Regions from separate parts of the Brevibacillus sp. NRS-1366 genome, predicted to be linked through region 1. Evidence: riboswitches for the same ligand, from Rfam matches in the RefSeq annotation. Region 1 holds a riboswitch; each other region holds the start of a gene.
What was found. Region 1 has a riboswitch for thiamine pyrophosphate ahead of thiO (glycine oxidase ThiO). Riboswitches for the same ligand answer to the same signal wherever they lie in the genome.
Positions count from the first base shown of each region.

Region 1 (2,266 bases):
GTTGTCTAGAAAGCGGGAAGGCATAAATGGCGTTAACTGTTCTGTCTTTCCCTGTTCCAAATAATCAGCCATCCACTTCGCCGTTATCGGAGAAAGCAAAATCCCGTTGCGAAAATGCCCTCCCGCAATCGAGAGTCCGGCCCAGCCAGGGATCGGCCCTAAAAGCGGTTTTCTGTCTGCTGTAGCAGGACGAAGTCCACCCCAAGCTTCTAGAAATGTAGCGGCATGCAGTGCCGGAACGTATGGCATGACCCCGTTTAAAATGCTCGCCAGACCCGCTAGCGTGACCTCCCGCTGGAAGCCGCTCTCATCCTCTGTCGCTCCAATGACGATTTTGCCATCCTTTTTTGGAGTAATATAGCCAGTCGTTCCGAAGATGACTGTACGCAGCGGAATTCCTACGGAGGATACGGCAGCGATTTGCCCGCGCACGGGACGTACAGGCACTGAAACTCCCAGCATCTCCAGCATGATCCCTGCCCATGCTCCAGAAGTAATGACTGTATGCCCGGCACGAAGTGGGCCCATGGAGCTGTCTACCCCGACGACCTTCCCTGCTTTTACGGCAATCCCGCTCACTACACACCCAGATAGCAGCTTCACACCTTGCAGTCGGCATGCCGTCACCAATGCACGCAATAGGAGCCGGTTGTTGATATGACCTTCGTCTGGGGAATAGATGGCCGCCTGAGCCTTGTCAGTGAGCATCGGCTCCACCTCGGCAATCTCTTTTCCCACCAGCCAATGTACGGAATGTCCAGACTCTTTTTGCCATTGATACTTGGCTTCCAGCAGCTCCTGTTCCTGATCATTCAGAGCAACGGTCAGCAAACCTTCCAAGCTGAGCTGCACGTCTCCCGAAGTACACTCCTCCAGATCATGTGCCCACCCTGGATAGAGCGCGAGTGACTCCATTCCCATATCAAGCATCGGTCCGGGTGCCGTAAATTCCTTCAACGGAGCCAGCATCCCTGCCGCAGCAGAAGACGCCTGCCCTCCCCACTCGCCTTGTTCTACCAATGCTACCGATATGCCGCGACGCGACAGCTCGTACGCTAAACTGAGCCCAATGATACCTCCACCCACTACCAGACAATCGCTCATACTCTCTCTCCTCAAAACTTTTTATTCACTTTTGCTAATACAAAAAGCCCACCCGTTCCCCTGCAGGAAAAGGTGGGCTCATACGCATATGACAAATTTAAGCGCACGTCGGCCGGCAACCACATCCCTGCGCCGGCATGATCCGGATCAGGTGCAATGGGTCGATGGTCTGTCGCTTCCATCCTCTCAGCCCCGCGTGAAGGACTCCCCAAGTTGCTTCTACTATTATGTCGTTTCATTCATTTTCTTTAGTCAGTATAGTCCTCCGTGCAACCTTCTGACAAGTCCAACTGACACCTAATCTTCATCTTTTACATCGTAGCTCTCCGGAATCGCCTCGTGGCGGGCTGCTTCCTCGTATTCCCGCAGCTTGCGCATTTCTTCCAGATGATGCTTGAACTGATCTTTGTTGATCAAATATTCGTTGCCATCATGAACCGCACGAATCCGCCCCTGGTTAATTCTTTCCAAAATAAATGTCTCCGGGAGATCCAGATACGCTGCTGTCTCCGCAACGGTCAAGTATGTCTTGTTCTCTCGCAATCTAGCCTCCAGTTCTGCTTTCTGCTGCTCATAGCCGGGTTTGCCGAGTAGCGCAAACATGTTGGCTTTATAGGCCTCTACCCCCGGCTGATCAAACGGGTTTACCCCCAAGAGATAGCCGCTTATCCCGCATGCCTTTTCAAAAAAGTAGATCAGGCCACCGAGATGATAAGCTGTCGCCTCTGGGATTTCTACCAACAGATTGGGTACGCCTCCATCAACGTGGGCAAGTACCGTTCCTTCGAAAGCTTTTTTATTCACAAACCCCATCCGCTTCCCAGTCAGGAAATTCAATCCATCCACGTCGTCCGGGTCTTCCTGTACGGTCATGTCGATGGCTGGTTTGGTTACGGATACCGTTGTTTCAAATAAATTCCGCATGCCGTCTTGTATGTATTGCCCCAAGGAATGTAAATCTGTTGAAAATTCAGCAGAGGCCGGAAAAATCCCTTTTCCGTCTTTGCCCTCTGACTCGCCAAAAAGCTGTTTCCACCACTCAGCAAAAAAACGAAATTGCGGCTCATAGCTGACTAACAGCTCCACCATTTTGCCTTTGCGGTACAACGCGTTGCGGATGGCAGCATACTGATAGCACGGATTCTCATGCAAATCCATGACC
Region 1 covers NZ_JBITPN010000029.1:66,032-68,297, reverse strand. The annotation lists gene thiO (glycine oxidase ThiO) at 1-1,104, opposite strand, end outside; TPP riboswitch at 1,212-1,325, opposite strand; gene ACIFQN_RS24120 (helix-turn-helix domain-containing protein) at 1,402-1,626, opposite strand; partial or broken gene ACIFQN_RS24115 (glucose-6-phosphate isomerase) at 1,642-2,266, opposite strand, start outside.

Region 2 (2,266 bases), on a different contig from region 1:
ACGTGTCCTGGCCCTTCGATCATGACCTGGACATCGTGCTTCCATGCAATCTTCGTCAACTCACCGAGCGTTTCCAGCTCAGCAAATTGCGCTTCATCGTTGGCATCAGCGATGGAGCCGGGGCGCAGACCATCGCCCAAGGAAACGCAAATATCGTAAGCCTTCAAAATTTCGCAGATTTCTTCAAAGTGCGTGTACAGGAAGTTTTCCTCATGATGCGCTAGGCACCAGGCGGCTAGAATGGAACCGCCGCGAGACACAATTCCGGTAACACGCGCTGCGGTCATCGGGATGTAACGCAGCAGCACACCGGCGTGAATCGTAAAATAGTCCACACCTTGCTCTGCCTGCTCGATTAAGGTGTCGCGGTAGACTTCCCAGGTCAGCTCCTCGGCTTTACCATTCACTTTCTCCAGCGCTTGATAAATCGGTACAGTCCCCACAGGCACTGGGCTGTTGCGAATAATCCATTCTCGGGTAGTGTGAATGTGCTTGCCAGTAGAGAGATCCATGATGGTATCGGCTCCCCAGCGTACAGACCACATCATTTTTTCGACTTCTTCCTCCATCGAGGATGTGACAGCCGAAGTACCAATATTTGCGTTGATTTTGACATGAAAGCTGCGTCCGATAATCATCGGTTCACTTTCAGGATGATTAATATTGACCGGGATAATCGCACGACCGCAGGCTATTTCTTCCCTGACAAAATCGGGTGAGACCCCTTCGCGGATGGCGACGTATTCCATTTCCGGGGTGATGATGTTTTTCCTTGCGTAGTGAAGCTGAGTCACGACTTTTCCTGATTTTGCTCGAATGGGCTGGTATCCTTCACGCGGAAATGAGGGGACGGTTCGTTTGGCTTCGGTTTTAAGTCCATCATCGCTAGGATGTGGTTTTCTTCCAGTGTAGGCTTCGGTGTCATGACGCTCAGCAATCCAATCCTGGCGCAGGAAAGGGAGCCCGGCTTCAATGTCGGGGGAGTAGTGAGGGGAGGTGTACTCGCCGCTGGTGTCATAAACACGCAGTGGAGGATTGGGAGTGGGACCGGATGGGCCGTCCGTCGGATGAAGTGTAATTTCCCGCATAGGTACACGGATGTCAGGGCGACTGCCTGCTTCGTACACTTTGCGGCTGCCTGGAAAAGATGGGATCGAGAACATAAGAAAAACCTCCTTGTCATGGTCGCACGAAAGCGAGAACCTTGCTCGGGAGGCGAAAGAATCTATCACGCCACGAAAAAACGCCGCATAGGGATATGCGACGCCAGACGCGAGAGTAGAGAAGAAAACGGGTATTCAAAAAGAATACACGTATCTTATCGTGTCGTATATGACAATTCCTCCGCTGGCATTACCCAGTTCAGGTTCAACGGTCGATGGCACAATAGCCATCCTCTCAGCCTGGTAACTCCCAAGCTCCCGTGCTTTTTATAATGATGTCTTGCAACTATAGGATAGCCATTTGCCATTCCAATTACAAGCAATTTTTAAAATTCATTTTTGCCGACGCGCAACACATTTTCCCCCCATCTATTCTCGTGACTCGGACAAAAAGTGTTTCTGTAGACCCACACGAATCGCGTCTGTTACGATGAAGTTCGGAAAAAAAGAAACTGGAAGCTGCGGTCATTTTTTTCGCTCCTATCGCTTGGTATAGAGATTTTTTTGAGGTGATGCAGTGTGGATGTTTATTCAAATTTAAAACAAGGGGAAAGAGGAGCATGGGTGAGTATCATTGCCTATATCTTCTGCTCTGCTTTAAAGATAGGAGTGGCATTACTAGCAAGCTCTGAGGCATTAATGGCAGATGGATTAAACAACTTGACGGATGTCGTAGCTTCGGTCGCTGTCTTAATCGGGCTGCGCATCGCTCGAAAACCGCCTGATCAGGACCATCCCTACGGACATTTTCGTGCAGAGACGATTTTCTCTCTCATTGCGTCCTTTATCATGCTTTTTGTCGGCATACAGGTTGTCACAGATGCGGTACCTTCACTGTTTGATACAAATCATACAGCGCCAGGTATGCTCGCTGGCTGGACAGCGCTTGCTACTTCTGTTGTGATGCTAGGTGTTTATCGTTACAATCGGGCACTCGCGAAAAAAATAAATAGCCAGGCTCTTATGGCTGCGGCTGCTGATAACCGCTCTGATGCGCTGGTTAGTATCGGAACGTTTGTAGGGGTAGCAGGAGCACAATTTCAATTGCATTGGCTCGACCCGCTTGCAGCTTTTGTAGTCGGCTTGATAATCCTAAAGACGGC
Region 2 covers NZ_JBITPN010000022.1:526,104-528,369, reverse strand. The annotation lists gene thiC (phosphomethylpyrimidine synthase ThiC) at 1-1,163, opposite strand, end outside; TPP riboswitch at 1,323-1,435, opposite strand; gene ACIFQN_RS19295 (cation diffusion facilitator family transporter) at 1,683-2,266, shown strand, end outside.
Region 2: it holds a riboswitch for thiamine pyrophosphate, as region 1 does, so the genes downstream of both, thiC (phosphomethylpyrimidine synthase ThiC) here and thiO (glycine oxidase ThiO) in region 1, are expected to answer to the same signal.

Region 3 (2,266 bases), on a different contig from region 1:
CAACCACTGCATAATCGGCCGTGTAGCCGCGTTCTATCGCAACCAGCGTGCCTGCCTCCCCCGCTTCCTCTCCGATGACGGATTGGAAGAGCAAGTCGCCTTTCAGCTCGATCCCGTGTTCCCGAAGCATTTTAATCGCGAATAGAGACGCTGCGAGGGCACCTTTCATATCCGATACACCACGACCGTAGAGTCGACCGTTTGCGCCTTTCGTCAAAGCAAAAGGCGGGTAGGTCCAACCACTGTCATCGCCTACCTCAGCCACGTCCATATGCCCATTGATGATAAGGCTGTTGGCCGCGTTTGATGCGGTGCCCGGAAGACGGCCTACTACATTGTCGTCCCCAGGGTAAACTTCCCAGCGGTCTAACTGAAAGCCCATGGCCTGCAATTCATTTGCCAGAAACGTTTGTGCGCCGTTACTATTACGTGCTGGCGGACTTACGGTTGGGTAAGCGATCAGCTCTTGCAATAACGCGAACATCTCTTCTTTCCGGTTGTCAATGGAGTCAATCGCTTCTTGCAGACGGTCCACGTTACTCAATCATCCCTTCGGTAGGACTGCTTGCTGATGCATAACGTTTTTTAGCAATTCTGCCGGCGAGGAAGCCTTTGCGTCCGGCTTCAACTCCTAGCTTCATCGCTTCGGCCATCAGTACAGGATTTTCTGCGAGAGCGACTGCTGTATTCAGCAAGACCCCGTCAGCGCCCAGTTCCATTGCTTTGGCACAATCAGCAGGGGCACCGATGCCCGCATCGACGATGATTGGGACTTTGGCTTCTTCCATGATGAAGCGCAGGTTGTTTTCATTCACAATTCCTTGTCCAGAACCAATTGGAGAGGCGCCTGGCATAACAGCGTGGACCCCTACTTCCTGAAGACGTCTCGCTAAAATAGGATCATCATTGGTGTAAGTCAGTACAATAAAGCCCTCTTCCACGAGGATCTTCGAAGCTTCCAATGTGCCGATCGGGTCAGGCAACAATGTTTTCGGATCGCCGATCACTTCGACCTTGATCATGTCACACAATCCAGATGCTTTTGCCAGGCGAGCGATGCGCACCGCTTCTTCTGCGGTATAAGCGCCTGCTGTATTGGGCAGCAAGGTAAATTTTTTCAGATCGAGCTGTTCCAAAAAGTTAGGCTCTTGCGGATTTTCCAAATTGAGCCTGCGAATGGCAAAGGTGAGAATTTCCGCTTCTGAGACCTCTACTGCTTTTCCTTGTGTTTCCAAATCAGAAAATTTACCGGTCCCGAGCAGCAAGCGCGACCGAAACTCATAAGGTCCAATTTTTAAAGTATCCATGAAATTTATCCTCCTCCGACAAAATGAACGATTTCTATCCGATCTCCATCTGCAATCGGCGTCGTCTCGTACAGGGAACGGTCGATGATCTCACCATTCTGTTCTACTACGACAATTTTCTCTTGCAGTTGATAAGAAGCCAGCAGCGCACGTAGCGTGGTGATTTCTGCTGCCAGCTCTACTTTCTTTCCATTCAGCTGAACAACCATACTATTCCTCCTTCTGAAGACTCGTTGGGGACTGTTTACCTTCGCCTTTCGGACACGAAAAAACGGCTTCCCCTGCCAGATGGAGTCAATCCAGTCAGACAGAAGAAGCCGAATAACGGTACACCCAAGGACGAATGGCAAGAAAAAAACCATCCGCCTTGGATGGTTGGGGTTCGATCCTCTCAGGAGAAGTCTTGGCTTGAGCTTTTCCCACTCAAATAGAATTCTTCCTGTGATAACGATTCGCTATACCTCTTCCTCCGCTGGCATGACCCAGGTCAGGTTCAACGGTCAGTAACACACTCGTTACAATCTCAGCCAACGCTGCTCGGCTCCCGTTTGGTAGTAAACCTTTTCAATTGTCGTTCGTTCGAGTTCTACAGTACCACTCTATTTTGAGTTTGTAAAGGTTTCCTTGTGCATAGCTTCCAATTCAACGAGACAACGCTGTGCCCAGAGCGACATTTTTTTCAATTTGTCCATTTCACGCTCCATCGCCACACGGACCGATTCCTTGTAATCTGGAATGGCCCCATTATAACGGATTGGACCGCTCGCAGGCGTCATGAACTTTTCTTGATAGGAGAGTGCAGGTCTTTGATGAAACATTGGAACGTCTACTTCAAAGGACGTGTGCAAATCTCCCTGTGTAGGAAATTTGGTTACAGCCAGCACCTTTACCAACAGCTTGCTATCATGGGTTTCCAGCACTTCGGTAATGTATTCTCCGGTCTTTTGCGTTACACGTAC
Region 3 covers NZ_JBITPN010000022.1:137,777-140,042, forward strand. The annotation lists gene ACIFQN_RS17255 (acetylornithine deacetylase) at 1-544, opposite strand, end outside; gene ACIFQN_RS17260 (thiazole synthase) at 537-1,307, opposite strand; gene thiS (sulfur carrier protein ThiS) at 1,313-1,516, opposite strand; TPP riboswitch at 1,755-1,865, opposite strand; gene ACIFQN_RS17270 (kinase-associated lipoprotein B) at 1,907-2,266, opposite strand, start outside.
Region 3: it holds a riboswitch for thiamine pyrophosphate, as region 1 does, so the genes downstream of both, thiS (sulfur carrier protein ThiS) here and thiO (glycine oxidase ThiO) in region 1, are expected to answer to the same signal.